3 regions of the Nocardioides salarius genome follow, and region 2 is predicted to be linked to each of the others. Evidence: predicted binding sites of a transcription regulator. Region 2 holds the regulator's gene; each other region holds the start of a gene.
What was found. The regulator LexA, encoded in region 2, represses DNA repair genes until DNA is damaged. The targets are predictions, from matches to a motif close to TCGAACANNTGTTCGA.
Positions count from the first base shown of each region.

Region 1: JOE61_RS19215 (HNH endonuclease signature motif containing protein) is a predicted target of LexA. The motif match lies at 2,234-2,249, and genes of this name have one in related genera.
Region 3: JOE61_RS07185 (HNH endonuclease signature motif containing protein) is a predicted target of LexA. The motif match lies at 8,739-8,754, and genes of this name have one in related genera.

Region 1 covers NZ_JAFBBZ010000001.1:4,001,208-4,011,434, reverse strand. The annotation lists gene JOE61_RS19230 (deoxyguanosinetriphosphate triphosphohydrolase) at 1-495, opposite strand, end outside; gene JOE61_RS22320 (GNAT family N-acetyltransferase) at 539-1,537, shown strand; gene JOE61_RS19220 (DUF4328 domain-containing protein) at 1,538-2,158, opposite strand; gene JOE61_RS19215 (HNH endonuclease signature motif containing protein) at 2,313-3,584, shown strand; gene JOE61_RS19210 (oligosaccharide flippase family protein) at 3,913-5,367, opposite strand; gene JOE61_RS19205 (glycosyltransferase) at 5,360-7,534, opposite strand; gene JOE61_RS22645 (O-antigen ligase family protein) at 7,531-9,048, opposite strand; gene JOE61_RS19195 (polysaccharide deacetylase family protein) at 9,045-9,875, opposite strand; gene JOE61_RS22640 (P-loop NTPase family protein) at 9,868-10,227, opposite strand, start outside.
Region 2 covers NZ_JAFBBZ010000001.1:1,347,579-1,357,805, reverse strand. The annotation lists gene JOE61_RS06590 (alkaline phosphatase D family protein) at 1-1,654, opposite strand, end outside; gene lexA (transcriptional repressor LexA) at 1,761-2,495, opposite strand; gene JOE61_RS06580 (LysM peptidoglycan-binding domain-containing protein) at 2,819-3,145, shown strand; gene JOE61_RS06575 (methyltransferase domain-containing protein) at 3,314-4,138, shown strand; gene JOE61_RS06570 (VOC family protein) at 4,140-4,550, opposite strand; gene JOE61_RS06565 (hypothetical protein) at 4,646-5,005, opposite strand; gene nrdR (transcriptional regulator NrdR) at 5,382-5,861, shown strand; gene JOE61_RS06555 (vitamin B12-dependent ribonucleotide reductase) at 6,065-8,986, shown strand; gene JOE61_RS06550 (hypothetical protein) at 9,115-9,993, shown strand; gene JOE61_RS06545 (HNH endonuclease) at 10,105-10,227, opposite strand, start outside.
Region 3 covers NZ_JAFBBZ010000001.1:1,480,503-1,490,729, reverse strand. The annotation lists gene JOE61_RS07225 (SGNH/GDSL hydrolase family protein) at 2-817, opposite strand; gene JOE61_RS07220 (LLM class flavin-dependent oxidoreductase) at 883-1,785, shown strand; gene JOE61_RS07215 (CueP family metal-binding protein) at 1,897-2,499, shown strand; gene JOE61_RS07210 (HNH endonuclease signature motif containing protein) at 2,683-3,945, shown strand; gene JOE61_RS07205 (Nramp family divalent metal transporter) at 4,244-5,524, shown strand; gene JOE61_RS07200 (response regulator transcription factor) at 5,539-6,249, shown strand; gene JOE61_RS07195 (sensor histidine kinase) at 6,287-7,696, shown strand; gene JOE61_RS07190 (TAXI family TRAP transporter solute-binding subunit) at 7,693-8,658, shown strand; gene JOE61_RS07185 (HNH endonuclease signature motif containing protein) at 8,818-10,089, shown strand.

The sequences.
Region 1 (10,227 bases), 2.7 Mb from region 2:
GGCCCACGGGTACTTCGTGCAGGCGTCGAGAGTGGCCCGGGTCAGGTTCAGCCCGACCGAGCGGCCCTCGGCGTCGATGGTCTTGGCCTCGAGCCGGGTCAGCAGCCGCAGCGTCTGGGCGTTGCCCTCGAACCCGCCACAGGCCCCGCTGAGCTCGGCCAGCACCCGCTCGCCGTTGTGCCCGAACGGCGGGTGGCCCAGGTCGTGGGCCAGCGCGGCGGTCTCGGCGATGTCGGGCAGGCTGCCCAGCGCCCGCGACAGGTCGCGGGCCACCTGGGCCACCTCGAGGCTGTGGGTCAGCCGGTTGCGCACGAAGTCGTCGCTCTGCGGGCCGACCACCTGGGTCTTGGCCGCCAGCCGCCGGGAGGCGGCGGCGTGCACCACGCGGGCGCGGTCACGCTCGAAGGGCGTGCGCTCGGGTGCGTCGACCCGCTTGGGGGGCTCGGGCACCAGGCGCTCGCGCGCGTGCTCGTCGTACAGGTCCAGGGCGTCCATGGCGCCGCCACCCTATGCGGTGCCTCCCCCCTAGACTCACGCCGTGCTGCCCCTCGGAGGACCGGAACCCGCGACCTGGGACGCCCTCGCACTGGCGGCGCGCAACCTCTTCGCCACCCACGCCTGGGCCAGCACCTGGTGGGCCGAGTACGCCGACGGCGCGACCCCGCACGTGCTGGTCGACGACCCCGCCGCTCCCCGGGTGGTGCTCCCGCTGCACGTGCGCGGGCGGGGGCTGCGCCAGGTGCGCTGGATCGGCCACGGCCCCGCCGACCTGCTCGGGCCGGTTTGCGCCCCCGAGGACCTTCCGCGTGCCGCTCCCCTGCTGCGCGCCGCGCTGGAGCGCGGGGACCTGCCGGCCGACGTGGTGCTGCTGCAGGACTGCCCGGTCGCACAGCCCTGGTGGGAGCCCCTGGGGGCGCGCGTCATCAGCACCGAGGTCAGCCCGGTGCTGCGCTTCGCGGCGGACCAGACGTGGGAGTCGTGGCTGGCCTCGAAGAGCAAGAACTTCCGCGGCCAGGTCAACCGCAAGCCCCGCACCCTCGAGCGCGGCCACGACGTGGTGGTGCGCCTGGCCACCGCCGAGACCCTCGAGGCCGACCTCGACGCGCTGTTCGCGCTGCACGCGGCCCGGTGGGAGGGCGACAGCCCCCTGCTCGACCCCCGCCAGCACCGCTTCACCCGCGCCTTCGCCGCGCTGGCGCTGGAGCGCGGGTGGCTGCGGCTGTGGTCGATGGACGTCGACGGCCGCTGCGTCTCCTCGCTGCTCACCTTCGCCTTCGGCCCCGACGTCTACTGCTACCAGTTCGGCCGTGACCCCGGCATGGACCGCGATTCCGTCGGGTTCGTGCTGCTGGTGCACGCGGTGCGCGACGCGCTCGAGCAGGGCGCCCGGGAGTTCCGGTTCCTGCGCGGCGACGAGGACTACAAGTACCGCTTCGCCGACGCCGACGCCCCCGTCGGCACCTTCGCGCTGCCCCGCGGGCTGCGCGGCCGCGCCGCCGTCGCGGTGGCCGCGCGGCGCCGCGCGGGCGAGGGCTGATCAGGCAGCTGCAGAGGCCGGGACGTGCGGCGACTGCTCCACCAGCCGGGTGGTGCTCCTGACCACCAGGATGCCGAGGACCGCGGCGGCGACCCACAGGACCGACCCCACCACGTCGGACAGGTTGGCCGAGGCGATGGCGGAGATGGTCTCGGAGTCCGAGGCGCCGGCCCCGCTGACCAGGGCAGCGGTGACGCGTCCGGCGATCGAGGCGCCGACCACGCTGAGCCACCACGCCAGGACGACGTCGGACTGGCGACCGAGGGTGCTCTGGCTCGCCACCCGCACGTCCTCGACCACCTGGTAGGGCCGCACCAGGTTGAGGAACGGCACGAACCACCCGCCGATCGCCCAGCCGGACCTGTGCTCGAGCCGCGACGGGTCCATCCGATCGCTGCGGTGGGCCTGGAACAGCCAGGTGATCATCAGCACCAGCACGGTGAGGTGGACGAGGGTCAGCACCAGTGCGGCGACCGCGGTGCCCGCGTCGTACGCCGTGGCCTGCCCCAGGTCGACGGCGGCGGGCTCGTCGACCCACCCACTGAAGGTCCGCCAGGCCCAGAACGAGAAAGCGCCGTTGAGGAGGTTGCCCAGCAGGGCCAGCCCGAGGAGGGCCACCACCGCCTGGGAGAGGATGGTCGCCGAGCGGTCACTTTCGCACCATCGAGCAGTCAGTTTCGCACCGTGCAAATCGTCTCGAAAAAAGTTTCGATCTGCCTGTGGAAAACGGCTCCTGACCTGGTGCTTTGTCGGTGGGCCCTGAGATACTTCACTCATGGCCACCACCGCGGCGCACCCCATCAACGGGGCGCTCGCGCGCATGCACTCGCTGCTTGACGAGCTCGCCGAGGTGTCGACCTGGTCGATGAGCCAGGCAGCGACGGCGGAGGCGTTGGTCGACTTCTCGCAGCTCGAGGCGAGGGTGGTCGAGCTGAAGTCGCGGACCCTCGCCCACGCCGAGACGGTGGCGGTGGCGGAGACGAACGCGTCGCCGTCGGTGGCGGTGTGGCACTCCAACGCGACACGGTCGACGAAGCGGGAGTCGTTCCGCCAGGTCCGCCTGGCTGAGGGGCTCGTCCGCTACGACGTGGTGCGGGAAGCGCTCGGTCGTGGCGAGGTGGTCGCGGAGCAGGCGTCGGTGATCTGCACGGCGCTCGATGAGCTGCCCGACGACCTCGACCCGTCGGTCTTGGAGCAGGCGACGAAGGCGCTGGTCGCGTTCGCGGAGGTCCACGACGCGAAGGCGCTGCGGGTGCTGGGCCGTCGGATCCTCGAGGTGGTCGCACCGGAGGTGGCGGAGGCGTGGGAGGCCGAACAGCTCGACCGCGAGGAGCGCGAGGCGGAGAAGTCGGCGGTGTTCCGGATGCGCGAGGACGGCCACGGCCGGATCAAGGGATCGTTCACGGTGCCGCTGCTGGCCGGCCAGATGTTGGAGCGGGCGCTGCTCGCGTTCGCCGCACCCAAGCACCAGATCGCGAACCGCGCCGCTGCAGATGAAGGCGAGCACGATGAGCAGGCACCGGTGCCGGTACGCCGCCCGACGGCGCAGCGGTTGGGTGCGGCGTTCGTGGAGCTCGTCGAGCGCCTCGACCCCCACGACTTGCCGAAGGCCGGTGGGGTGAACGCCACGGTTGTGGTGACGATGACCCTCGACTCGCTCAAGGACGGCCTGGTGGCCGCCACCCTCGACACCGGTGACCGGATCAGCGCCGCCACCGCGAGGCGGCTGGCCTGTGAGGCCGGTGTCGTGCCGGTGGTGCTGGGTGGGAAGAGCCAGCCGCTCGATGTGGGCCGTGCGAAGCGGTACTTCACCCCGGCCCAGCGGGTCGCGATGGGTATCCGTGACGGCGGCTGCACCACGAAGGGCTGTGACGCCCCGCCGGCGATGTGCCATGCCCACCACGACGACCCGTGGTCGTGCCACGGCCACACCGACCTCGACCGCGGACGACTCCTGTGTCCGTTCCACCACCGCCGCATCCATGACCCGGAGTACGAGGCCGACGTCGGGGCTGACAACCAGGTCACCTTCCACCGACGAACCTAGGAGCACTCCGCTCCCGGCCCCGCTGCTCGATCACCGGCGCTGCCGCGCGCCCGTTGGTTGAGGAGGTTGCGCAGCAACCGTCTGATACGGAAGTACGACACTCCTGAGACGCCGTTGGCCTGGAGTGACCGATGTGTCGACTTCCCCGCGCCATGGCGCGGCCCGGGGTTGGCCGCTGGGTTGCTCGAAACCCGGCGAGCCCACGGCGTACGGCGAGTGGGCACCTCACGGGGTCTCGGCGTCGCTCGTCGCTGGCGCTCCTCGCTGCTCGACCAACGGCGGTCCTCGCCGCCGTTGGCGCTCCTACCTGCTCGACCAACGGCGCGATTCAGGCGGCGACGCCGCGGCGGCGTACGAGGCCGACGAGCACCTGCTGCTGCTCGGGGGCGAAGCGGCGCACCAGGAGCAGCCAGGCGCCGAGGTAGACCACCGCACCGGCGACCAGCTCGACCAGCACCGGCAGGTGCAGCAGCACCAGCAGCGCGACCAGCACCACCGACGCGGCGCCCGAGCTCAGCAGCGGGCTCAGCACCCGCGGCCGCTCCCCCACCCGCTGCAGGAAGCCCAGCACCACCACCGCCTGCACCAGGTAGGACAGAGTCGTGGCCAGGGCTGCGCCGGTCGCTCCGAGGACCGGGATCAGGATCAGGTTGAGCGCCACGTTGACGCCCAGCGCCGCGCTGGAGGAGGCCAGCAGCGCACGGTGGCGGCCCAGCACGTGCAGCAGCGAGTCGCTGAAGCTGGCCAGCGCCAGCAGCATCGCGGCGGGTGCGAGCCAGGCCAGCACCGGCGCGGCGGAGGCGGCGTACGTCGCCCCGAAGAGCAGGTCGATGACGTCGCGGCCCTCGGTGAGCGAGACGGCGACGAAGGGCAGGTAGACGAAGCCGCCGACGGCGATCGCGCGCTCGCAGCCCAGCAGGCGCGTCTCGCGGCTGCGGGTGGCGCTGAGCACCGGCAGCACGGCCGCGTTGATCGCGTAGGTCACGAAGAGCACGGTCTCGAGCAGCCGGTAGGCCACCGTGTAGACGGCCACCGACCCGGCTCCCTCGAGGTGGCCCAGGATCAGCACGTCGACGCGGAAGAGCAGCATCAGCACCAGCCCGCTGACACCCACCAGGACCGTCTCGCGCACCGCGGCGGCCAGGTCGGCGCGCTCGAGCTCGCGCAGCGGCTGGCGCACGTCGAGACGGCGGGCGGCGAGCACGTGGGCCAGCCACCCCACGACGGTGCCGGCCAGGAACCCGGCTGCGACCCCCTCGGACCCCGTGCCGGCACCGAGCGCCGCCAGCACCGCGGCGGCGGTGGCCACCCGCTGCACCACCAGGGCCGTCGACACCCCGGCGGAGACCTGCCGGCAGGCCGCGGCCGTGCGGATCGTCTGGCTCCACAGCTCGGGGAGCCCGGCGGCCAGCATCAGCGCCAGCACCGTCCACGACCCGACGGCCGGCACCCCGGCCAGCAGCAGCCCCGCGGCCACCAGGAGCGGCACCGACAGCGCCGACTTCCACACCTGGGTGGCGCGGAAGAGCCGCGGCAGCGACTCGGGCACGGCGCTGCCGCGACGGGTCAGCCCGCTGTCGAAGCCCCACGCGGCCAGCGAGGTCAGCACCAGCATGATCGTGAGCGCGTAGAAGACCGCGCCGAAGTCGTCGGCCGGCAGCATCCGGGCGGCGGCGACGGTCCACGCCAGGGTGGCGACCTTGCCGAGCACCTCGGCGACCGCGCGCACCACGGCGTTGCGGGCAGCCCGCTGGGTGGTGTCGCTGATGACCTGCTCAGCCACCGGCGTCCCCGGTCGCGCGCCCCAGCAGCCCCCGCAGGCAGCCGGCGGCCTTGGCGACGTCCTTGAGGGCGACCACCACCGGCACCCGCACCCAGGTGCCGGGCACGACGTCGACGTCGCGGGCGCGCAGCGCCGGCAGCGCGAGGTAGCCGGCGGCCCCGGCGAGCACTGCGGCGCGGGTGCGAGCCCCGCCGGTCGCGAGCAGCAGCGGCCCCACGGCGTACGCCGAGGCGCGCACCAGGTCGCGGCTCACCAGCTGCCAGGAGCCGGCGCGGCCACCCCACTCGCCGTACTTGGCGTACATCCGCGCCATGTCGGCCAGGTCGCCGGTCTGCGCCCAGGTGACCCGGGCGTCGAGGGCCAGCGCGCTGCGGGCACCGGTGGCCAGCACGGCGTCGCCGAAGACGGCGTCCTCCGAGCTGCGCAGCCGCGCGTCGAAGCCGCCGGCGGCCTCCCAGGCCGGCACCGCGCAGGCCATGGAGCGTCCGTCGAGGCGGCGCGCCGAGAAGCTGCGCCCGCTCACCCGACCGGCCAGCCGGGTCAGGGCGCCGGGGCGCCGGGCCTCCTCGATCGAGGGGAAGAGCGCGACGCGGGCGGCGTCGCGCACCGGGTCGCCGCCGTCGACGTCGTAGACCCCGACGACCAGGTCGACGGGGTCGGGCTCGGCGAAGGCGGCGCGCAGACCGGTGAGCCACTGCGGCCCGGGCGCGCAGCCGGCGTCGGTGCAGGCCACCCGCGGGTGCCGGGCCTCGGCGAAGCCGGTGTTGCGCGCGACCGACAGGTTGACCCCGGGACCCTCCAGCAGCCGGATGCGGTCGTCGCGGGCCGCCCAGGCCGCCAGCTCGGCGCCCGTCGCGTCGGTGGAGCGGTCGTCGAGCAGCAGGTACTCGTCGTCGGGACCGAGCTGCGCCACGACCGCGCCGACGACCTCGTCGACGTGGCCCGTCTCGTTGCGGAAGCAGGTCAGCACGCTCATCGGGGGTCCGACCAGGCCGGCCCCGGGCCGGCGGGCCACGTGGGCCAGCAGCTGCACGGCGCGCTCGGCGCAGGCGCTCGCGTCGGGGTGGTCGGCGAGCACCGCCCGCCCGGCGCGACCGCACGCCTCGCGGGCCTCGGGATCCTGGAGGTCGGCCAGCGCGTGCGCGACCGCCCGGGGGTCGCTCACGGGCACGACACGACCGGCGGCGCGCGCCATCCGCTCGACCTCCGGGTTGCCGGTCGCACCGACCAGCGGCACCCCGGCGCCCAGCGCCTCGAGCGCGACCAGGGAGTAGCCCTCGCGCCCGAAGCGGTCGCCGTCGCCACGGGTCAGCACGGCCACGGCGTCGAAGGCCGCCAGGTGCCGGCCCGCGTCGGGCACCGGCCCGCTCAGCTGCACCCGGTCGGCCACGCCGTGCCGGAGGGCGAGCGCCTCGAGCCGGGTGCGCTCCCCCGGCTCCGACGGGTCGTCGGGGCCGACCACGACCAGGCGCCACGCCCGCGCGGCGTCGTCGGCCAGCGCCTCGATCGCGGTGTCGACGTCCTTGTAGCCGACCAGCCGGCCGAGCACGGCCAGCACCGGGCCCTCGCTGCTCGCCACCCCGTGATCCACCCCGTGCTCCGCCCAGTACGCCGCCGCCTCGGCGCGCGACGCCGGCGCGGGCGGGCGCGGGGGCGGCACGATCGTGGCGTCGGAGCGACGGGTGGCGGCGGCGACCGAGGCGGAGGTGGCCAGCACCGCGTCGCTCATCCGCCCCAGCCGGGGTGCGAGCTCGCGGTCCCAGGAGAAGTCGTGCTTGGCCCAGACCACCGGCACCCCGACCGCGCGGGCGGCGGGCACCACGGCGGCCGCGGCCTTGACCCCGTTGGCCAGCAGCACCTCGGCGTCGCTGTCGTGCAGGCGGTGGCCCAGGTCGAGGTTGCGCAGCGCCAGGTCGCGGGCGCGCGGCCCGGTCGGCAGCACCGTGACCGGCACGCCGTCGGCCTCCAGCGCCGCCCGCAGGGGGCCGTCCTCGAGCATCCAGACCTCGGGGCGCAGCCGTGCCCGGCTGGTGCGCAGCAGGTCGAGCAGCCAGGTCTCCGACCCGCCCAGGGTGCCGGTGGGGGTGACCACCAGGGCCCGCAGCGGGGCCAGTCGCTCCGGACCGTCCGGGGCACCGGCGCGGTCGTCGGTGGTGCTGGAGGTCAACGGGTCTCCTGGGTCGGGGTGGGGGCCGTCGCGCGAGCATGCTCGCACGCGGCCACGAGGGCAGCCAGCACCAGCCACACCGTGGTGAGCACGACAGGGTTGCGCAGGGGGTAGTCGAGCATGCCGTGCGCCAGCACCGGCACCAGCGCGGCTGCGAGCACGCCCGGCAGCAGGCGCACCTCGGCGGCGGGCGGCAGCGTGGCCGTGGCCCGGCGCGCCCGGAGGAGGCCCGCCCCCAGGCCGGCGACCAGGACCAGCAGCGCGCCGAGCCCGACGAGGCCGAACTCGACCGCGGTGTTGAGCAGCAGGTGGTGGGCGTGCTCGACCTCGAGGACCACGCCGGAGCGCAGGGAGTCGCTGGCGGCCTCGAGGAAGTAGCCGCCGGGGCCGTGGCCCAGCAGCGGCGCCTCGGCGACCAGGCGCAGGCCCTCGGCCCAGATCAGCGGCCGCTGGTCGTAGGGGTTGGCGCCGGCCTCACCGACCGAGGCGACCCGGTCGAGCACCTGGCCCAGCGGACCGACCCCGAGCAGGCCCAGGGCGCCGACCACGACGACGAGCCCAGCCCCCAGGCGCAGCAGCGAGCGCCGGGTCGGCGCCACCAGGACGGCCAGCGCGACCACGCCGGCGAGCGCGCCGAACCAGGCACCGCGCGACAGCGAGACACCGAGCGCGGCGACCAGCAGGCCGGCGGCGACCAGCCCGGTCGCGCGCAGGCGCGGTGACGCCGAGCCCAGCCCCACGCCCAGGGCCAGCACGAGCAGCACCGCGCTGAAGAGCCCGAGCTCGTTGGGCTGGGAGAAGACACCGACGGCGCGGCCGGTGACGACGCCACCGCCGTAGAAGCTCTCGGTGGGCCCCGACGCCACCAGCGCCCACGCCGACGAGGCGGCGCCGGCCACCAGCAGCCCCACCACGACCCGCGTGAGCTGAGTAGTGGTGCGCACCCCCGTCAGCACGGCCACGACCAGCAGCACGAGCAGCAGCAGCTGCACGTCGAGGCGGAAGGCCAGGTCGGCGTCGCGGGCACGGGGCGTGGCGAGCGCGGCGACGACGAGGAAGAGACCCAGGGGCACGGCAACCGGCCAGGGGGGCAGCCGCCAGTCGAGCCGGGCCGCCGCCGGCGCCAGCACCGCCACGGCACCGAGCGCCGTCACGAGCTGCACCAGGTCGACCGGGCCTGCGCCGACGTGGCCCAGCGGCAGGGTGAGCGCGACGATGGGCACCACCAGGTCGCTGCGCCGCCAGGCCAGCACGACCAGCACCGGGGCCAGCACGAGCAGCAGCGGGGCGAGCGGACCGGCGACGAGGCCAGCACCCGCCAGCAGGAGCCCCAGCCCCGAGCCGGCCAGCGCCAGCCCGGCCAGCCCGGCGGCCAGCCCGGCGACCCGCCGGGCGCGGGCACCCGTGCGGGCGGGCGGCCGGGCACCGTGCGGCGTACGACGCGGGCGGCGGCGGGGCACGTCGCCCCAGGCCCGCGCCCGGGGGCGGGGCGGGGTCACCGTGGGTGCGCTCACCGACCGCCTCGCTGCCCGCCGAGGGAGGTCAGCGCGGCGCGCACGGTGCGACGCACCACCGGTGCCCGGTCGAGCGCCGCCCACCACTGCCGGTAGCCGGGCAGCTGTGTCTTGAGCCGGAAGGAGGCCAGGGTGTCGGTGGCGTTGACGTCGACCCGGCTGACCGCGTGGGGACCGGCGTCGTCGAAGACCGAGAACGCGACGTCGAAGCCCTCGGCGGCGACCGCCTGTCGCGCGGCCGCGTCGTGGGCGCCGAAGGGGTAGGCGAAGGAGCGCAGCGGGTCGCCGACCAGCTCGGCGAGGCGCCCGTGCGCGCGACGGACCTGGTGGTCGAGGACGTCGGCGCCGAGCCCGCGCAGGTCGAGGTGGTCGGCGCCGTGGACGCCGAGCTCGAGCCACGGCAGCGCATGCAGGTGGCGCAGCTCGTCGGGGTCGAGCAGCGGCTCGTCGGCGGGCCGCGGCAGCCAGGTGGCCGTGCTGCCGGCCAGGTCGGAGGGCACGTAGAGCAGGGCCGGGACACCGAGCCGTTCGAGCACCGGCACGGCCAGCTCCAGCACCGAGGTGAAGCCGTCGTCGATGGTCACCACGAAGGAGCGCCGGGGCCGGTGGGCCCGGTCGGCTCGCGCGGCCAGGTAGCCGTCGAGGTCGAGGGCCTGCCACCCCTGGTCGAGGAGCCAGCGCAGCTGCTGCTCGAAGCGCTCGACCTCGACGAAGAGGTTCTCGGGGTCGTCGTCGCGCCGGTGCGTGCAGAACCCGTGGTACATCAGCACCACGGGCGGTCGACCGCGCGACGCCGGACGCCCGGCGCCGGGCCCCGGCTCAGCCACCGCGCCCGGTCTCGCGCAGGCCGGGTGCCTCCGCCTGGGCCCGGGTGGCGTGGTTGAGCACCACGCCGCGCACCGGGACGCCCAGGCGCTGCAGCCGGGTCGCGGTGCGCGCGACGGCCGCCGTCGACGTGCCCGCACGCACCACCACGACCGCCGAGGCGGCGTGCCCGGCGACGACCTCGCTCAGCTCGCCGGCGCCCAGGGGCGCGCTGTCGCAGAGCACGACGTCGTAGCGGTCGGCGCTGCGCTTGAGCAGGTCGGGCAGGCGGCGGTCGACGAGGTCGTCGACGCCGCTGAGCGGCTCGGTGGTCAGCACCGCCACGGCCCCCTCGCGGTGGACCGTCTCGGCGAG
Region 2 (10,227 bases):
TGCCGGCGAGGGTCTCGAACGACGCGTCGTGCGTCGCGGTGGTCTGCTTGTCGTCGCGCGCGCCGATCACGAACCAGTCCATCTGGGTGCGCTCGGCGGTGATGTCGAGCACCGAGAAGCCGTGGTCGTCGAAGTTCAGGTACTTGATGTGGCGGTTGTTGGCCTGGATCGCGGCCTCCACCACCGGGGTCAGCGCGGGCTGGCCGGTGATGTCCTTGAGGTTGTTGGAGGTCACCGAGGAGCAGACGAGCTCGACGCCGACCGAGTCGCCGAGCACCGGGTAGGCCGAGGTGTCCAGCGGCAGGTCGCAGGCCCAGCCGGAGTGGATGTCGCCGGTCACGAAGACCACGTCCTTGACCTGGTGGTCGCGGATGTGGGCGAAGACCTCGCGCCGGTCGGCGGTGTAGCCGTCCCACTGGTCGACGTTGTACGGCGCGCCGTCCTGCGGCAGCAGCCCGGTGACGTTGTTGACGGGGTCGATGAGCTCGTTGGGCAGGTCGGCGAAGGTGACGGGCGCGATCATCACCGGGTTGCCGATCACCTTCCACTGCGGGGCGTGGTTGCCCCGGGTCAGGGAGTCCTTGAGCCACTCCATCTGCCGGTTGCCGGTGATGGTGCGCAACGGGTCGTTGACCTCGGCGTCGACGACCGGGGTGGCGACCTGCTGGGAGCGGTAGGTGCGCAGGTCGAGCATGCTGATCTCGGCCAGGTCGCCGAAGCGCAGCCGCCGGTAGAGCCGGGCGCCGTCGCCCAGCGAGGCGGTGCCGTCCATGCGCACCGGCATCCACTCGTCGTACGCGCGGTGGGCGCGGGCGCGCCGCTTGAGGTAGTCGCCCTCGCTGTCGTCGTGGTTCTCGGCGTTCTTGCGCCACTGGTCGTTGGTGACCTCGTGGTCGTCCCAGGTCACGATCCAGGCGTACCTCGCGTGCAGCGCCTGCAGGTCGGGGTCGGTCTTGTACTGCGCGTGCCGGCGGCGGTAGTCGGACAGCGAGACCATCTCGCGGGCCGGGTCGTGGGCGCGGACGTCGACGTTGGACTGGCCCATGCCGTACTGGCCGGGGGCGTACTCGTAGAGGTAGTCGCCCAGGTGCAGCACCGCGTGCAGGTCGTCGCGCTCGGCGAGCAGCCGGTAGGCGCTGAACCAGCCGGCCTGCAGGTTGGCGCAGGAGACCACGCCGAAGCGCAGGTTGTCGGGCGTGGCGCGATTGGCCGGGGCGGTGCGGGTGGTGCCGACGGGGCTGCGCTGGCCGCGGGCGATGAAGCGGTAGTAGTAGGTCGTCGCGGGCCGCAGGCCGCGCACGTCGAGCTTGACGGTGTGGTCGCGCGCCGCGCTGGTGACGAAGCGGCCGCGGCGCACCACGTCGCGGAAGCGGCGGTCGGTGGCGACCTCCCAGCGCACCCCCAGCCGCGGGCCCTTGCCGGAGCCCGGGGTGGCGGCGCGGGTGGGGGTGACCCGGGTCCAGATGAGCACCGCGCGCGGCAGCGGGTCGCCCGAGGCGACCCCGTGGGCGAAGACGTCGTGGCGGGCCCGGGCCGCCTGGGCGGCCGGCAGGACGCCGCTGCCGACGGCGATCGCGGCGCTGCCGGCGCCTCCGGCGGCCAGCACGGTACGCCGGGCGAGCGAGGTCGAGGTCGGGCTCTGGGGTGGGGTCACGCCTCATCCAACGACGAAACCCCGCCCGCGTGACGCGGACGGGGGTGTCGACACCGACTGTTCACCGTCGGTTCGACGGCGGGTCGGTGAGGGTCGGTGGTGGGGCTCAGACGCTGCGCAGCACGGCGGTGACGACGCCCAGGATGGAGGCGTGGGTGCCGTCGATGGGCTCGTAGGCGTCGTTGTGGGGCAGCAGCCAGACCTTGCCGTCCTTGCGCTGGAAGGTCTTGACGGTGGCCTCCTCGCCGATCAGGGCGGCGACCATCTGGCCGTTGCTGGCGGTCTGCTCCTGGCGGATCACCACGTAGTCGCCGTCGCAGATCGCGGCGTCGATCATCGAGTCGCCGGAGACCTCGAGCAGGAACAGCTGGCCGTCGCCGACGAGCTGCTGCGGCAGCGGGAAGACGGCCTCGACGCGCTCCTCGGCCAGGATCGGGCCACCGGCGGCGATCCGGCCCACGACCGGCACGTAGGAGGCCTGCGGCATCGTGTTGCCGATGTCGGTCTCGTCGACCGAGCTCTCGTCGGCCGAGGAGATCGCCTTGCGCCGGGCCATCAGCTCGGGCAGGAAGACCTCGAGGGCGCGGGGGCGGTGGGGGTCGCGCTTGAGGAAGCCTTTCTCCTCGAGCACCTTGAGCTGGTGGGAGACGCTGGAGGTGCTGGTCAGGCCGACGGCCTGGCCGATCTCGCGCATGCTCGGCGGGTAGCCGCGGGTCTCGATGGCCTCCTTGATGCAGGCCAGCACCTTGACCTGGCGCGGGGTCAGACCGGTCGCGTCAGGGGGCCCGTCGGGCAGCTCTGCGACGCCCCGCTTGCGGGGGCCGCCGTCCTTGGTCGCCATCGTGTGCCTTTCGTGCGCGAGGCCCGAGCCGGGGAGTCCGCTCGGATGGTCGTGGGGCCACGGTATCGCCGCGCGCGCCCGACTTCAAACATCTGTTCGACTGCGTGTCGCGAGGCGCCGGGCGTCACCACCGTCTCGAACAATTGTTCACCGGACCCCTTGCGTGCATCGAACACCTGATCTAGTCTCGCTCATGTGTTCGATCGAACACCTGGTCGATCCGGCGCCTGATGGCCGGCTCGAGCGGGACTGTCGGTGGTCGTCGGTAGACATCACCTCGCAGCGATCGACCACCCGACCACCCCCTTCCCCAGGAGGTCCAGATGAGCACGATGACCCTCACTCCCGCCCTGTCCACCACCGTCCGGCTGACCCGCCGCGGCCGGCTCGTGGTGCTGGCGCTCGGCCTGCTGCTCGTCGCCCTGGTGGGCGTCGTCCTGGCCGGCGGCTCGGTGGCCACCAGCGAGTCCGGTCCCACCCCGGCGACCGAGATGATCACCGTCGGCACGGGCGACACGCTGTGGGCGATCGCCGCCGAGCGTGCCGAGGCCGGCGACGTGCGTGAGGTCATCGAGCGCATCCAGCGGCTCAACTCCCTCGACGGTGGCCTGGTGGTCACCGGTCAGCGGCTGGTCGTCCCGGCCGGCTGAGCCGGACGCCCGGGCGTGAGGTCCGGGCACGGCGGCCACCTGGCCGCCCACGATTTTCGCCGGTCGCCTCGACCCCGGCCGGCGAAACCAGGGGAAAGACGAGGGGCGGGCCCGCAGTGGGCCCGCCCCTCGCGCCATGTCCGGGTGCGCCTCGGTCAGGGTGGGGGCATGGGTGCGGCTCGCGACGACGACGTGTTCGAGGAACGACTGGCGCAGTGGCAGGCCTGGTGCGAGGCGCCGTGGGGCCGGCTGCGGTTCAGCGTGGTGCGCGAGACGCTGCGCCGCCAGGCCGAGGCGCTGGGCGGGCCCGGCGGCGGGCTGCGGGTGCTCGACGTGGGCGGAGGCGACGGCCGCGACGCGGTCGCGCTGGCCTTGGCCGGTCACCACGTGACGGTCCTGGACCCCGCCGCCTCCTGGCTCACCGAGGCCCGCTCGCGCGCGGAGTCGGCCGGGGTGGGGGAGCGGCTGGTGACCGTCGAGGGGTCGATCGACGACCTGGGCGCGGTCGGCGGCGGCTTCGACCTGGTGCTGTGCCACTTCGTGGTGCACTACCGCCCCGCCGAGACCGGCGCTGCCGACGTACGACGTCTGGCGGGGGCGCTGCGCCCCGGCGGACGGGTCTCGGTGATGGCGCCCAACCCCGCAGCCCGGGTGCTCGGCCGCCTGGTGCGCGAGGGCCCGGAGGCGGCGCTCGAGCAGCTCGAGCGCGACGACATGGAGTCGGCCACCTTCGCCACCACCGCCCGGGCGGTGCCTCCCGAGGAGGTCGAGGGCCTCCTGGTGGACGCCGGGCTCGAGGTGGTCGGCCGGTACGCCGCTCGCGTCGCCAACGACTACCTCGCCGACGACACCCTCAAGGCCGACCCTGACTACTTCGCGGCGCTGGAGCGCCTCGAGCTCGCGCTGTGCGACCAGGAGCCGTTCCTCCGGCTCGGCGCGCTGTGGCAGGTCGTCGCGCAGCGCCCGGCACGACCGGGCGTCGACGAGCGGTGAGTCAGCTGGACAGACCCTGAGCGGCCATCCAGTCCGGGTCCGGCTCGACGGGCTGGATCAGCTCGACGACCAGGCCGTCGGGTCCGGCGACCTGCATCCGGCGCTGTCCCCAGGGCTCGGTCACGAGCTGCTTGAGCAGCGGGACCCCGGCCGCGACCAGCCTGTCGTGCTCGGCGCCGACGTCGGGCACGACGAGCGCGAGCATGGTGCCGCGCACGCCCGGGGCGGGCTCGACCCAGGTGTCGTGGTCGTGCTGCACGAAGTCCACGCTCAGTGCCTGGTCGGGGTGGCGCGTGCTGACGTACCAGCCGAGGTCGACGGCGACGTCGAAGCCGAGTTGCTCGCTGAGCCAGGAGCCGGCCGCGCTGGGGTCGGGGCTGGCGAGGACGGTGCCGATCTGCGTGACCTGCATGGGTGGGTCCTCTCCTCGTCCGGCCGGAGGTCCGAGCCTGGCAGGCCGCCGTGGTGCGACGCCACCGGTTTGCGGGCCGGTCGGCGGCAGGCGGGTCAGCGGGCGGCGCGCCGCCCGCCGGGGCGCGGCGGGGGAGTGGCCGGGTCGCGGGTCAGGCCCAGTGCCCGGGTCAGCCTGGCGATGAGCATCAGGCCGACGAAGAGGCAGGCCACGGCGCCCACCGAGGCCAGGGCCAGGAAGAACCACGCCGCGGACTCGCCACCCCGGGCCTGGGTGCCGAAGTCGATGGCGGCGTAGACGAGGTAGCCCCAGGCGATCACGGCCGCGGTGACGGCGAGCGCCAGGCCGAGGAGTCGCGGCTGGAAGGTGCGGGGCGCCCGCTCCGCGCGCCGGGATCCGGCACGCTTGCCGGGGGTGCCGGTGGGGGCCTGCTCCGGTTGCTCTCCCACCTCCACGTCCACATCCTCATTGTGTCGGACGCGACCCAGCCGCCGCGAGCGGCTCGCGGGTCTCGTCGTGGCGGCGTCGGGCGCGTCGCGGGCCGGTCCGGACCACCGGGTCGCAGCGTCGGCACCGCGCTGACCTGCGGCTTTGTGGATGCACGGATCCGGGTCACACCGAAATCGCCGGACGGCTTGCGCGGCTCGTGGTCGCGGGCGTACGGTTCCACTACATCTAGTAGTTACACCGATGTAGTTATCCACATCTAGTTCACAGTCGGATGCGGGATGCTGCACAGATGAGCGGTTGTTCTCCACAGGAACGGCCTCGATATCCACACCCAACCGGCCCCCGACGGGGGTTGTCCAGCGCGCCCGAGAGGAGGACCCGATGCACTGCCCCTACTGCCGTGCCACCGACACCCGGGTCCTCGACTCGCGGGTCTCCGAGGACGGCGGCTCGATCCGCCGCCGGCGTACCTGCTCGTCGTGCTCGAAGCGGTTCACCACCGTCGAGCAGATGCAGCTGATCGTCGTGAAGCGCTCGGGGGCCAGCGAGCCCTTCGTGCGCGAGAAGGCCGTGGCCGGCGTGCGCAAGGCGTGCAAGGGCCGACCGGTCACCGAGGACCAGCTGGCCTGCCTGGGCCAGGTCGTCGAGGACACCCTGCGCGGGGCCGGCGCCGCCGAGGTGGCGGCCCACGAGGTCGGCCTGGCCATCCTCGGGCCGCTGCGCGAGCTCGACGAGGTCGCCTACCTGCGCTTCGCCAGCGTCTACCGCCAGTTCGCCTCCGCGGCGGACTTCGAGGACGAGATCGCCATGCTCCGTGCCGAGCGGCTCACGCTCGACACCGAGCCCCAGCCCACGGGCTGACACACAGACCGCCCGGCAGGTAGTGGGGAAGCTGCCTGCCGGGCGCACCACCTCTTCCCGCACCGCATCAGTCGATGTCGGTGGTCGCAGCGACCATGGACACCGCCAGCACGACCCAGCAGCAGACCCACAGCAGACCAGCAGCAACCCGCAGCACAGCCACAGACGAGCACCCCTTAGACCGGGACACAGAGGAGCACGGCATGACCGAGACGGTGAGCGGCGCAGGCGCCGACGCAGCGACCAAAGGCCAGGGCAAGGGCCTGACGATGGAGCGCGTCTTCAGCACCGAGGGGGTGCACCCCTACGACGAGCTGACCTGGGAGAGCCGCGACGTCGTCCAGACCAACTGGAAGACCGGCGCCACCGTCTTCGAGCAGCGCGGCGTGGAGTTCCCCGCCACCTGGTCGGTCAACGCCTCGACCATCGTCACCACCAAGTACTTCCGCGGCGCGGTCGGCACCGACGCCCGCGAGCGCAGCCTCAAGCAGCTCATCGACCGCGTGGTCTCCCAGTACGTCAAGGGCGGTGTCGACCACGGCTACTTCGCGACCAAGGCCGACGCCGAGGTCTTCGAGCACGAGCTGACCTGGCTGCTGGTCAACCAGTACTTCTCCTTCAACTCCCCGGTCTGGTTCAACGTCGGCACGCCCTCGCCGCAGCAGGTCTCGGCCTGCTTCATCCTCTCGGTCGACGACTCCATGGACTCGATCCTCAACTGGTACAAGGAGGAGGGGTTCATCTTCAAGGGCGGCTCCGGCGCCGGCCTGAACCTCTCGCGCATCCGCTCGTCGAAGGAGCTGCTCTCCTCGGGCGGCACCGCCTCGGGCCCGGTCTCCTTCATGCGCGGCGCCGACGCCTCGGCCGGCACCATCAAGTCGGGTGGCGCGACGCGTCGTGCGGCCAAGATGGTCGTGCTCGACGTCGACCACCCCGACATCGAGGAGTTCGTCGCCACCAAGGCGCGCGAGGAGCACAAGATCCGCGCGCTGCGCGACGCCGGCTTCGACATGGACCTGGGCGGCGAGGACATCACCTCGGTGCAGTACCAGAACGCCAACAACTCGGTGCGCGTCTCCGACGAGTTCATGCGTGCGGTCGAGGAGGGCACCGAGTTCGGTCTGCGCTCGCGCGGCACCGGCGAGGTCATCGAGACCGTCGACGCCCGCGACCTGTTCCGCAAGATCTCCACCGCCGCGTGGGAGTGCGCCGACCCGGGTCTGCAGTACGACGACACGATCAACGACTGGCACACCAACCCCGAGACGGGGCGCATCACCGCGTCGAACCCGTGCTCGGAGTACATGAGCCTCGACAACTCCTCGTGCAACCTGGCGTCGCTGAACCTGCTGAAGTTCCTCAAGGACGACGACACCTTCGACGCCGAGCTGTTCGCGAAGGCCGTCGAGGTGATCATCACCGCGATGGACATCTCCATCTGCTTCGCCGACTTCCCGACCGAGCCGATCGGCCAGACCACCCGCGACTACCGCCAGCTCGGCATCGGCTACGCCAACCTCGGCGCGCTGCTGATGGCGATGGGCCTGGGCTACGACTCCGACGGCGGCCGATCGATGGCTGCGACCATCACCTCGCTGATGACCGGCGTCTCCTACAAGCGCTCGGCCCAGCTGGCCGGCGTGGTGGGCCCCTACACCGGCTACGCCCGCAACGCCGACGCCCACAAGCGCGTGATGCGCAAGCACCAGGCCGCCAACGACACCGTGCGCACCCTGCACATCGCCGACTCGCAGGTGCACAAGCTGGCCACCGCCGCGTGGGCCGACGTGCAGAAGCTCGGCGAGACCAACGGCTTCCGCAACGCCCAGGCCTCGGTGCTCGCGCCGACCGGCACCATCGGCTTCATGATGGACTGCGACACCACCGGCATCGAGCCGGACTTCTCGCTGGTGAAGTTCAAGAAGCTCGTCGGTGGCGGTTCGATGCAGATCGTCAACCAGACGATCCCGCGGGCGCTGAAGAAGATGGGCTACCAGCCCGAGTCGATCGAGGCGATCGTCGCCCACATCGCCGAGCACGGCCACGTCATCGACGCTCCCGGCCTCAAGACCGAGCACTACGAGGTCTTCGACACCGCCATGGGTGCACGCGCGCTGGCCCCGATGGGCCACGTGCGGATGATGGCGGCCTGCCAGCCGTTCCTGAGCGGTGCGATCTCCAAGACCGTTAACCTCCCCGAGACCGCCACGGTCGAGGAGATCGAGGACATCTACTTCCAGTCCTGGAAGCTCGGTCTGAAGGCGACCGCCTGCTACCGCGACTCGTGCAAGGTCGGCCAGCCGATGTCGTCGGGCAAGGGCGAGAACAAGGGCACCGACTCCAACAAGGCGGCGGACTCCGCGGTGGAGACCAAGGTTGTGGAGAAGGTCGTCTACGCCCCCACCCGCAAGCGCCTGCCGAAGTCGCGGGTCTCGCGCACCACCTCGTTCACCGTCGGTGGCGCCGAGGGCTACATGACCTCGGGCGCCCACGAGGACGGCGAGCTCGGCGAGATCTTCCTCAAGCTCGGCAAGCAGGGCTCCACCCTGGCCGGCGTGATGGACGCCTTCTCGATCGCGGTCAGCATCGGCCTGCAGTACGGCGTCCCGCTGGAGACCTACGTCTCGAAGTTCACCAACCTGCGCTTCGAGCCCGCCGGTCTCACCGACGACGCCGACGTGCGGATGGCGCAGTCGATCATGGACTACATCTTCCGCCGCCTGGCCCTGGACTACCTGCCCTTCGAGGAGCGCGAGGCCCTGTCGATCTACTCGGCCGACGAGCGCCAGCGCTACCTCGAGACCGGCTCCTACGAGCCCGTCGAGGAGACCGGCGGCGCCGCCGAGCTGGTCACCCCGCCGGCGCCCGAGGCCGACGGCGAGACGGTGGTTGAGGAGGGCCGCCAGGCCCGTCTCGAAACCAGCCACGACACCGACGGCAGCAACCAGCGCGAGGTCCCGGCCCAGCGCGACACCTCCGGTGCCCACACCTCGGCCGAGCTGATGGAGAAGATCACCGGCACCGCCGTCGACTCGCCGCTCTGCTTCACCTGCGGCACCAAGATGCGCCCCGCCGGCTCCTGCTACGTCTGTGAGGGCTGCGGCAGCACCTCCGGCTGCAGCTGATCCGACGCCGTACGACTGCCCCGGCACCTCACGGTGTCGGGGCAGTCGGCGTTCGTCAGGGTTGTCGGCGGTGCCCGGTAGAAAGGGAAGGTCAGCGCACACCCCAGGGTCGGGACGGGAAGTACGCCATGGCCCAGCACGAGCCTGCCCCGACTTCGACGAAGGCGCCCCGTCGGCGCCGACCACCAGCGGCCGCGATCCTGCCCACGAGCATGATCTGGTGCCCGGGCTGTCAGCAGGAACGACCAGCGGTGGACTTCAACAGGGAGACGCGCCGTTTCAGCGGGTTGTCCACCCGGTGCCGCAAATGTCAGGCCGCCGCGCGTCAGACCCCGGAAGGTCGGGCGAAGACCAAGGAAAGCAACCGCCGGCGGTGGGCCAACCCGGACTACCGGCAGAGGGGGTTGGCCGCTGCCCGTGCGCGCCGCAAGGTCAAGGGGCAGGAGGACCTCCGCAAGGCACGGGCGCGGCTCCAAGCCGTGGTCGATACCTGGAAGGCGCAGGGCTGTGTCGATTGTGGCTACAGCGACATCCGGGCCATTGAGCCAGACCATCGGCCGGGCACGAGCAAGGTTGGCAACCTCAGCCGCATGGTCCAGATGTGCGTCGCCCTGGAGCGGCTCCGCGCCGAGCTGGCGAAGTGCGATCCGCGCTGCGCTCGGTGTCACCGCCTCATGACCATGAACCGCAGGCCGAACAAATGGCGGACCGCGCAGAGGCTTCCTGCTTCCTGGCAGTCCCGCCTCGACCGCCAGGACTTCAACGACCGGCTGAAGTTAAGACTGGGGTGCGCCGACTGCGGGTGGGCAGGGTGGGCAAGGGGCTTGGACTGGGACCATGCCCGCGGCCAGAAGCTTCACAACATCGCCACCCTGATCAACTTCGGGTGTCCGGCCGAGGAACTGATCACCGAGCTCGGCAAGTGCGATGTGGTCTGTGCAAACTGCCACCGGCTCCGCACCGCGTCCCGACGGTCTGACGTCAGTCTCGCGCGGCTGCGGCAGTGAGCCCCACGTGGTGACGGAAAAGGGAGTGCTGAATCGGCGCGCAGAGTGAAGGGAATGATTGTGGCATCGACGCCGGAGCCGACGCGCCTCAGAGGACCTAGTGGTTGCAGTTCAGGCGACCGGGGCGGCGAGGAATTCGACGTAGCGCTCCTCGAGTCTGTGCTCGTCGGGGTGTTCCAGGCGGTTGCGCGGCAGGATCGCAAGTCGAGTGTCATGGACGCCCTGGATGCCCCC
Region 3 (10,227 bases), 130 kb from region 2:
CTCAGCCGCCCGGCACCAGCCCGGCCTCGCGGAAGGCCTCCTCGAGGCTGGTCGCGATCAGCTCGTGGCCCGCGTCGAGGGGGTTGCCGGCGGGGCCGGTGGGCAGGTCGGCGAAGCCCAGCCTGGTCGGACGCAGCACCAGCGTGCCGTCGAAGGCACGCCACGCCCGCGTCATCGCCGTCTCGTCCTTCGCGCTCACGCCGTCGGGGCGGAACGAGCTGATCGCCACCACCGGCGCGCCCGGCAGGTCGGCCGCGATCCGGTCGCCCAGCTCGGAGATCGCCCGGGTCACCGCGTCGACGTCGGGGTCGGGGCCCGCGTAGTCGGCCTGCACCAGCACCGCGTCGGGGTCGATGTCGGCGAGCGGGGCGTCGGCCCACAGCTCGGAGACCGTGGCACCCGCCTCGCCCGCGGCGAGGTAGCTCGCGCCGGGCTCGGCGACCACCCGCACGTCCCAGCCCAGGTCGCTGCCCAGCCGAGCGGCGTACGACGCGTCGTCGCCGGAGGCGCCGTCACCGGCCGCCCAGCCGTCGCCGACCAGCAGCAGCACCGGGCGGGGCCGGTTGGCGGTCGGGGTCAGGGTCGAGAAGGTCGGCGGCTCGTACGCCGGCTCCGGCTCGGGCTCCGCGGTCGGCAGGCCCGGCGCATCGGGCAGCTGCTCGTCGCGCGAGCCCGGGTCGACGACCGACTCGACGTCGGTGTCGGTGGCGACCTGGTCGTTCCAGCGCGACCAGGCGTAGCCGGTGCCGCCCACGACCCCGACCGCCAGCAGCGCGACCAGGATCGCCGCGACCGGTGCCTCTCGTCGTCGACCCACCCTCGGCAGGGTAGGGGATCGCTCGACCTGCTGTGGCGGCCCGGTTGCTCTGCGAGAGTGCGGGCGTGGAGATCGGCATGACGCTGCCCGTGATGGAGCCCGACCTGTGGGCCGAGCCCGGCACGCTCGAGGCCTGGGCGCGCGCCATCGACACCGGGCCCTGGTCGTCGCTGTGCTTCGGCGAGCGGCTGGCCTTCGACAACCCCGAGACGCTCACCCTGCTCGGGGCGGTGGCGGCCTGGACCACCGACGTGCCGATCGCGCTCACCGTGCTGGTGCCGCAGCTGCACGAGCCGGTGCCGCTGGCCAAGGCGCTCGCCACCGCCGACCGGCTCTGCGGCGGGCGGCTCACCGTGGGGGTCGGGGTCGGCGGCCGCGACGAGGACTACCGCGCCGCGGGCGCCGACCTGTCGACCCGCACGATGCGCGAGATGGCCGAGCGGGTCGGCGTGATGCGGCGGGTGTGGGCGGGGGAGCGGGTCGTCGAGGCGACCCTGCCCGTGGGGCCGCCGCCCGGGCAGGCGGGTGGGCCGCCGGTGCTCGTCGGCACCATGGGCCCACGCACCGTGCAGCACGCCGCCACCTGGGCCGACGGGCTCGCCGGCGTCACCCTCGACCTCGACGTGGACGCCGTCGCGTCGCTCTTCGACCTGGCCCGGTCGTCGTGGGCCGAGGCGGGGCGGCCGGCGCCGAGGCTGACCACGTCGTTCTGGTTCGCCCTCGACGACGGCGACGGCGCCGCCCGCACCCAGGTGCACCGCCACCTGCGGCACTACATGAACTGGCTGCCCGCCTCCCTCGTCGACGCCATGGCGCCCACCACCGGGTTCGCCGGCACCGCTGCTGAGCTCGAGGAGACGCTGCGCGGGTTCGCCGCCCTCGGCTGCGACGAGGTGCAGCTGATCCCGACCTCCTGCGACCGCGACCAGCTCGCGGCCGCCGCCGACGTCGTACGACGGATGGGGTAGCGGGCCCCGTCGATGCCCTGGTCGATGCCCTGGTCGATGCTCTGGTCGATGCCCTTGGGGGCGGGCGGGATGATGGGCGGGCCGTCCCCACCCATCGTCCGGAGAGGTCCCATGTCGACTCCTGCCAGAGCGCGTCTGTCCGTCGCTGCAGCGGTGGTGGCCTGCGGGCTGCTGCTCGCCGGCTGCGCATCCGGCCCGGAGGCGCAGCCCTCCTCCTCTTCTGCGTCGTCTGCGGCCGCGGTGCTGGCCGACCACGACCTCGCGGGGCTCGAGGCCCCGGAGGTCATCGAGCGGCTCGACACCATGGCCCTGGCCGACCGGCCGGGCGACCTGATGGCCTCCGTGCAGCCGGACGCCGTCGTGGTCACCGACGACCAGGGCCGCGAGGCGCGACTGCCGATGCCGGAGGACCAGGTCTACGTCTCGGTCGCGCCCTACGTGGACCAGACCCACGAGTGCCACTTCCACAGCCTCACCACCTGCGTCGGTGAGCTGGGCGACGAGAGAGTCGACGTCACGCTGACCACCGCCGACGGCGAGGTGCTCGTCGACGAGACCCGCCGGACCTACGACAACGGGTTCGTGGGCCTGTGGGTGCCGCGCGACCTCGACGCGACCCTGACGATCACCCACGACGGGCGCACCGGGACGGCGCCGATCACCACCCGGGACCCCGACGACCCCACCTGCGTCACGACTCTGCAGCTGACCTGATCCGGCTCCGTCAGCTACTGAGGCCGGCCGAGCAGTCAGTTTCGCACCATCGACCGGTCGCTTTCGCACCATCGACCAGTCAGTTTCGCACCGACTCGAACTCCTCGAAAATAGTTTCGATCTGCCTGTGGAAAACGGCTTCTGACCTGGTGCTTTGTCGGTGGGTCCTGAGATACTTAACTCATGGCCACCACCGCGGCGCACCCCATCGGAGGTGCTGTCGCGCGGGTGCACGCCACCCTTGACGAGGTGGCTGGTACGCCGTTGTGGTCGATGAGCCAGGAGGCCACCGCGCAGACGTTGGTCGAGGTCTCGCGGGCCGAGGCCCGGTTGGTGGAGGTGCGCTCGCAGCTGTTGTCGCACGCCGAGACAGTGGCGGTGGCGGAGACGAACGCGTCGCCGTCGGTGGCGGTGTGGCACTCCAACGCGACACGGTCGACGAAGCGCGAGTCGTTTCGCCAGGTGCGTCTGGCTGAGGGGCTGGATCGCTACGACCTGGTGCGGGAGGCGCTCGGTCGTGGCGACATGGTGGCGGAGCAGGCGTCGGTGATCTGCACAGCGCTGGACGAGCTGCCCGACGATCTCGACCCGTTCGTGTTGGAGCAGGCGGCGAAGGCGCTGGTTGCGTTCGCGGAGGTCCACGACGCGAAGGCGCTGCGGGTGCTGGGCCGTCGGATCCTCGAAGTCGTCGCACCGGAGGTGGCCGAGGCCTGGGAGGCCGAACAGCTCGAGCGCGAGGAGCGGGAGGCCGAGAAGTCGGCGGTGTTCCGGATGCGTGAGGACGGGCACGGGCGGATCAAGGGGTCGTTCACGGTGCCGCTGCTGGTGGGTCAGATGTTGGAGCGGGCGCTGCTGGCGTTTGCCGCCCCGAAGCACCAGATCGCCACCCGGGACGCTGAGGAGGAGCAGAGCGAGGCGCCGGTGCCGGTACGCCGCCCCACAGCGGAACGGTTGGGTGCGGCGTTCGTGGAGCTCGTCGAGCGCCTCGACCCCCACGACCTGCCCAAGGCCGGCGGTGTCAACGCCACCGTCGTCGTGACCATGACCCTCGACTCCCTCAAGGACGGCCTGGCGGCCGCCACCCTCGACACCGGTGACCGGATCAGCGCCGCCACCGCGAGGCGGCTGGCCTGTGAGGCAGGTGTCGTGCCGGTGGTGCTGGGTGGCAAGAGCCAGCCGCTCGACGTGGGCCGCGCGAAGAGGTACTTCACCCCGGCCCAGCGGGTCGCGATGGGCATCCGTGACGGCGGCTGCACTGCCCGCGGCTGCGACGCCCCTCCGGCGATGTGCCACGCCCACCACGACGATCCCTGGTCGTGCCACGGCCACACCGACCTCGACTGCGGACGACTCCTCTGCCCCTTCCACCACCGCCGGATCCATGACCCCGAGTACGAGAGCGACGTGGGGGCTGACAACCAGGTCACCTTCAACCGACGAACCTAGGAGCACTCCGCTCCCCGGCGCCGTTGGTTGAGCAGCGAGGGCCGAAGGCTCGAGCGACGCCGAAACCCGGTGAGCCCACGGCGTACGGCGAGTGGGCCACTCGCGGGGTCTCGGCGTCGCTCGTCGCTGGCGCTCCTCCCTGCTCGACCAGCGGTGGGTGCTGGCGCTCCTCCCTGCTCGACCAGCGGTGGGGCGCTGTCTTTGGATCGTGTGAGGATCGCGCGGGATGGGGCTGGTGTGGTTGGCGTCACGGTGTCGGCGGTCACATGCTCGGGTCTCCAGACCCCAGGAGGCACCCATGAGCACCACCCCCCACGCCGGCGCCGACGCCGGCACCGCCACCGGCACCCCGCCGCGCTGGCGGCTGATCGGCCCCGGCCTGGTGGTCGCGGCCACCGGGGTGGGCGCCGCCGACCTGGTCGCCACGATGATCGCGGGCAGCAAGTACGGCTACGCGCTGCTGTGGGCCGTGGTCGTCGGCTGCGTGATGAAGGTGGTGCTCGTCGAGGGCGCCGGGCGCTTCTCGCTGTCGACCGGGCGCACCATCTTCGAGGGGTGGAGCAGCCTGGGGCGCTGGACCCACATCTACTTCGGGCCCTACATCGTGGTCTGGGGCTTCGTCTACGGCGCCGCCGCGATGGCCGGCACCGGCCTTGCCCTGCACGCGCTCTTCCCGGTGCTCGGCGTCACCGCCTGGGGCATCGTCTCCGGGCTGATCGGCCTGGCGCTGGTGTGGTCGGGGCGCTACGCGATCTTCGAGAAGACGCTGAGCCTGCTGGTGCTGCTGATGTTCGTCTGCATGGTCGCTGCCGCCGTCGTCACCCTGCCCAACCTGCCCGACATGGCCGCCGGGCTCGCCCCGCGCATCCCCGACGGCGCCCTGATCAACGTGCTCAGCGTCGCCGGCGGCGTCGGCGGTACCATCACCCTGGCCGCCTACGGCTACTGGCTGCGCGAGAAGGGCTGGTCGACCCCCGCCTTCATGCGCGTGATGCGCCTCGACAACGGCGTCGCCTACCTGGTCACCGGCATCTTCGTGATCGCCACCCTCGTGGTGGGCGCCGAGCTGCTCTACTCCGCCGGCATCGCCGTCGACACCGGCGACAAGGGCCTGCTCGACCTCTCCGAGGTGCTGCGCGACCGGTACGGCGCCGCCACCGGCACCATCTTCCTCGTCGGCTTCTGGGCCGCGGCGATGAGCTCGCTGGTCGGCGTGTGGAACGGCGTCAGCCTGATGTTCGCCGACTTCGCCGGCCACGTGCGCGGCCTGCCCACCGACCACGCCGACCGCCAGGGCGGCGGGCGCTGGTACCGCGCCTACGTGCTGTGGCTGACCCTGCCGCCGATGCTGATGCTCTTCCTCGGCAAGCCCGTCTACCTGATCCTCGCCTACGGCGTGCTCGGCGCGCTGTTCATGCCGTTCCTCGCGATCACCCTGATCTGGCTGCTCAACACCGACCGCACACCTAAGGAGTGGCGCAACAAGCCCTTCGCCAACGTGGTGATGGTGCTGTGCGCGCTGACCTTCCTGGCCCTGGCCGTCGACCAGGTCCGCTCCGCGGTCGCCGGCGTCCTCTGAGCCTGACGCCGAGCGTGACGTACGCCGCCGCGGTGCCGGCGGCGGCGTACGATCCCGGGGTGCAGCTGCTGCTCGTCGAGGACGACGCCGGGGTCGCCGCGGCCCTCGTGGAGACGCTCGAGGGCGCCGGGTGGGGCGTGACCCACTGCCGGCGCGGCGACGACGGGCTGCACCAGGTGGCCGGCGCCGACCTCGTGGTGCTCGACCTGGGGCTGCCCGACATGGACGGCCTCGACTTCCTGCGCACCCTGCGCCGCGCCTCGACCGTGCCGGTGCTGGTGCTCACCGCCCGCGACGGTGACGGCGCCACCGTCCTCGGGCTGCGCGCGGGCGCCGACGACTACCTGGTCAAGCCCGTCGGGCAGGCCGTGCTGGTGGCCCGGGTGCACGCCCTGCTGCGCCGCAGCCGCGTCGAGGACACCGCCCGCGAGGGCGCCGCCACGCTGGCCTGGGGCGGGCTGGCCCTCGACCTCGGCGCGCGCCGCGCCACCCGCGACGGCGCCGAGGTCGCGCTGACCGCCACCGAGCTCGACGTGCTCGAGGCGCTGGCCGCCCAGCCCGGCGAGGCGGTGAGCCGCGAGGCCGTGCAGCTGCACGTGTGGGGCACCCCCGCGCTGGGCCGCTCGCGCTCGCTCGACTTCTTCGTGGCCTCGCTGCGCAGCAAGCTGGGCCCCGACCTGCCGCTGCACACGGTCCGGGGCTTCGGCTACCGGCTCGGCGGCTGAGCCGGCCGGAACAGGGCGGGACAGGGCGGGGGAGCAAGTGGAGAGACGGGTCCGGCTCGTGGTGGGGCTGCTGCTGGTCGGCGCGCTCCTGGCGTTGTCGGTACCGCTCGCACTGGCCCTGGGCGACCGGCGTACGGCGGCGCTCGCGGTCGAGCGCGACCGCCAGCTGAGCGTGCTCGCCGAGCTGGCCGCCCGCGAGGGCGACGTGGCCGCGGCGGTCGCGCGCTACCACGAGGTCTACGACGAGGACGTGCTCGTCACCGACGCCACCGGACGCGTGCTGGCCGGGGCGGGCGCGCTCGACACCGGGGAGGCGGAGGTCGCCGAGGCGGTGCGGGTCGGCCTGGTCGGCCAACCCACGCCGGCGCTCGAGCGGGTGCTGCCCTGGACCCGCGACCAGCCGCTGCGCAGCGCGGTCGCCTTCGAGGACGGCGACGTCGCCGCCCTGGCGCTGCTGCGCGTCGACACCAGGGCGGCCGCCGGCGACGTGGCGCGCGGCTGGGGGTGGGTGCTGCTCGTCGGAGTGGCGCTGCTGCTCGCCGCCCTCGCGCTGGCCCGCTGGCTCTCGCGGTGGGCGGTGCGCCCGGTGCACTCCCTCGAGAGCGCCGCCCACGACCTCGCCCAGGGCGGTCGCGGCGGTGGCGCGGTGCTGGCCAGCGGGCCGCCCGAGCTGCGCGGGCTGGTCGACGAGTTCAACCGGATGGTCGAGGTGGTGCAGCGCTCGCTCGACGACCAGCGGCGCCTGGTCGCCGACGCCTCCCACCAGCTGCGCAACCCGCTCGCGGCCGTACGGCTGCGCGCCGACTCGTTGGGCGCGCACCTGCACGACTCCGGTGCCCGCACGCACGCCGGGCTGACCAGCGAGCTCGAGCGCCTCGAGCGGCTGCTCGACCAGCTGCTGCGCCTGGCCCGGGCGCAGGAGAGCGGCACCTCCGGGGTCGCCGGTGCGCGGGCGCCGCAGACCCTCGCGCCGCTGGCGCAGGTGCTGGCCGAGCGGGTCGAGGCGTGGGCGCCGGCCGCGGCCGCCGCCGAGCAGTCGGTGGTCGTGGTCGAGCCGGTGCCCGACCTCGAGGTGGCCCGCGACGACCTCGAGCAGGTGCTCGACGTGGTGCTCGACAACGCGGTGCGGCACGCCGGAGCGGGGGCGGGGGTGTGCCTGCGTGCCGACGCCCCTGCTGCTGTCGCTGGTGGTGCCGCTGGTGGTGTCGCTGGGCGGCAGGTGGTGGTCGAGGTCGACGACGACGGGCCCGGGCTGGGCGAGGGGGAGTGGTCGCGCGCCGCCGAACGGTTCTGGCGCGGCTCCGACGACCCGCACGGCTCGGGGCTGGGGCTCTCCATCGCCCGCGAGCTGCTGCGCGGCGCCGGGGGCGACCTGTCGGTGGGGCCCGGCCCGCGCGGCGGGGTGCTGGTGCGGGTCAGCCTGCCCGTGGCCGGGGACGGCCCGTGAACCCGGTGGGGCGCCGCGCGCTGCTGGCCGGTCTCGGCGCCGGGGCCGTCGGGCTGGCGCTGCCCGGCTGCGCTGCCGACGTACGACGGCTGCGGCTGGCGGCCGGTGACGACGGCGGGATCTACGCCGCCTTCGGCGCGCTGCTCGCGCCCCGGCTCGAGGCGCGGGTCGACGGGCTGGCCGTCGAGGTCGCGGTGACCGCCGGGTCGGTGGACAACCTGCGCCGGCTCGCCGACGGCGACGCCGAGATCGGGCTGGCGCTCGCCGACAGCGTCGGGGCCGGCTCGGGCGACCCGGCCGAGGGCGTGGTGGCGCTGGCGCGCACCTACGAGAACTACCTGCAGCTGCTGGTGCCGGCCGACTCGCCGGTGCGCGACGTCGCCGGGCTGCGCGGGCGGTCGGTGGTGCTCGGCGCCGCCGGGTCGGGCGCGGCCGTGTCGGGCGGGGTGCTGCTCGAGGCCGCGGGGCTGCAGACGGGGGGTCGTGGAGGGGGTGGTCGCGGGGCGGGCGTGGTCGACGTGCGCAACGCCGGGCTCGCCGCGTCGCTGGCCTCCCTCGACGACGGCAGCGTCGACGCCGTGCTCTGGTCGGGCGGCATCCCCACCCCCGCCATCGCCGGCCTCGACGCCACCCGCCCGCTGCGGATGCTCGACCTCGGCGCCTGGGCCGAGCCGATGGCCGAGGTCTCCGGCTACCCCTACCGCGCCCGCCGCGCCCCCGACGTCGCGTACGCCGGCACCGTCACCAGCACCATCGGCGTCCCCAACCTCCTGCTGGCCCGCGCCAACCTCGCCGACGACCTCGCCGGCGCCGTGGTCGAGACGCTGGCGCGCGACGCCGCCGCGCTGGTGCCCGACTCGGCGCGAGGGGTCCAGTACCTCGCCCCGCCCTCCATGATCCAGACCGGCTCCGTGCCGCTGCACCCCGGTGCGGTCGCGGCGTACCGGCGGCTGCACGGTTGACGGCCGAGCAGTCAGTTTCGCACCATCGACCAGTCGCTCTTGCACCATCGACCAGTCGCCTGTGCACCGAAGAGATCGTCTCGAAAAAAGTTTCGATCTGCCTGTGGAAAACGGCTTCTGACCTGGTGCTTTGTCGGTGGGTCCTGAGATACTTTGCTCATGGCCACCACCGCGGCGCACCCCATCAACGGGGCGCTCGCGCGCATGCACTCGCTGCTCGACCAGCTCGCCGAGACGTCGCTGTGGTCGATGAGCCAGAGCGCGACGGCCGAGGCGCTGGTCGACTTCTCACAGCTCGAGGCGAGGGTGACCGAGCTGAAGTCGCGGACCCTCGCCCACGCCGAAACGGTGGCGGTCGCGGAGACGAACGCCTCACCGTCGGTGGCGGTGTGGCACTCCAACGCCACCCGGTCAACGAAGCGGGAGTCGTTCCGCCAGGTCCGCCTGGCCGAGGGGTTGGATCGCTACGACCTGGTGCGGGAAGCGCTCGGCCGTGGCGACGTCATCGCGGAGCAGGCGTCGGTGATCTGCACAGCCCTCGACGAGCTGCCCGACGACCTCGACGCCGGCGTGCTGGAACAGGCCACCAAGGCACTGGTCGCGTACGCGGAGGTCCACGACGCCAAGGCACTGCGTGTCCTGGGGCGACGCATCCTCGAGGTGGTCGCACCCGAGGTCGCGGAGGCGTGGGAGGCCGAGCAGCTGGCGAAGGAAGAGCACGAGGCGGAGAAGTCCGCGGTGTTCCGGATGCGCGAGGACGGCCACGGCCGGATCAAGGGATCGTTCACGGTGCCGCTGCTGGCCGGCCAGATGTTGGAGCGGGCGCTGCTCGCGTTCGCCGCACCCAAGCACCAGATCGCGAACCGCGCCGCTGCAGATGAAGGCGAGCACGATGAGCAGGCACCGGTGCCGGTACGCCGCCCCACGGCGCAGCGGTTGGGCGCGGCGTTCGTGGAGCTCGTCGAGCGCCTCGACCCCCACGACTTGCCGAAGGCCGGTGGGGTGAACGCCACGGTTGTGGTGACGATGACCCTCGACTCCCTCAAGGACGGCCTGGTGGCCGCCACCCTCGACACCGGTGACCGGATCAGCGCCGCCACCGCACGCCGACTGGCGTGCGAGGCCGGTGTCGTGCCGGTGGTGCTGGGTGGGAAGAGCCAGCCGCTCGATGTGGGCCGCGCGAAGAGGTACTTCACCCCGGGCCAGCGGATCGCGATGGGTATCCGTGACGGTGGCTGCACCGCCCGCGGCTGCGACGCACCGCCGGCGATGTGCCATGCCCACCACGACGACCCCTGGTCGTGCCACGGCCACACCGACCTCGACCGCGGACGACTCCTCTGCCCCTACCACCACCGCCGCATCCATGATCCGGCGTACGAGACCGATGTCGGTGCTGACAACCAGGTCAGCTTCCACCGACGAACCTAGGAGCACTCCGCTCCCGGCACCGTTGGTTGAGCAGCGAGGGCCGAAGGCTCGAGCGACGCCGAAACCCGGTGAGTCCATGGCGTACGGCGAGCGCGGCCCTTACGGGGTCTCGGCGTCGCTCGTCGCTGGCGCTCCTCA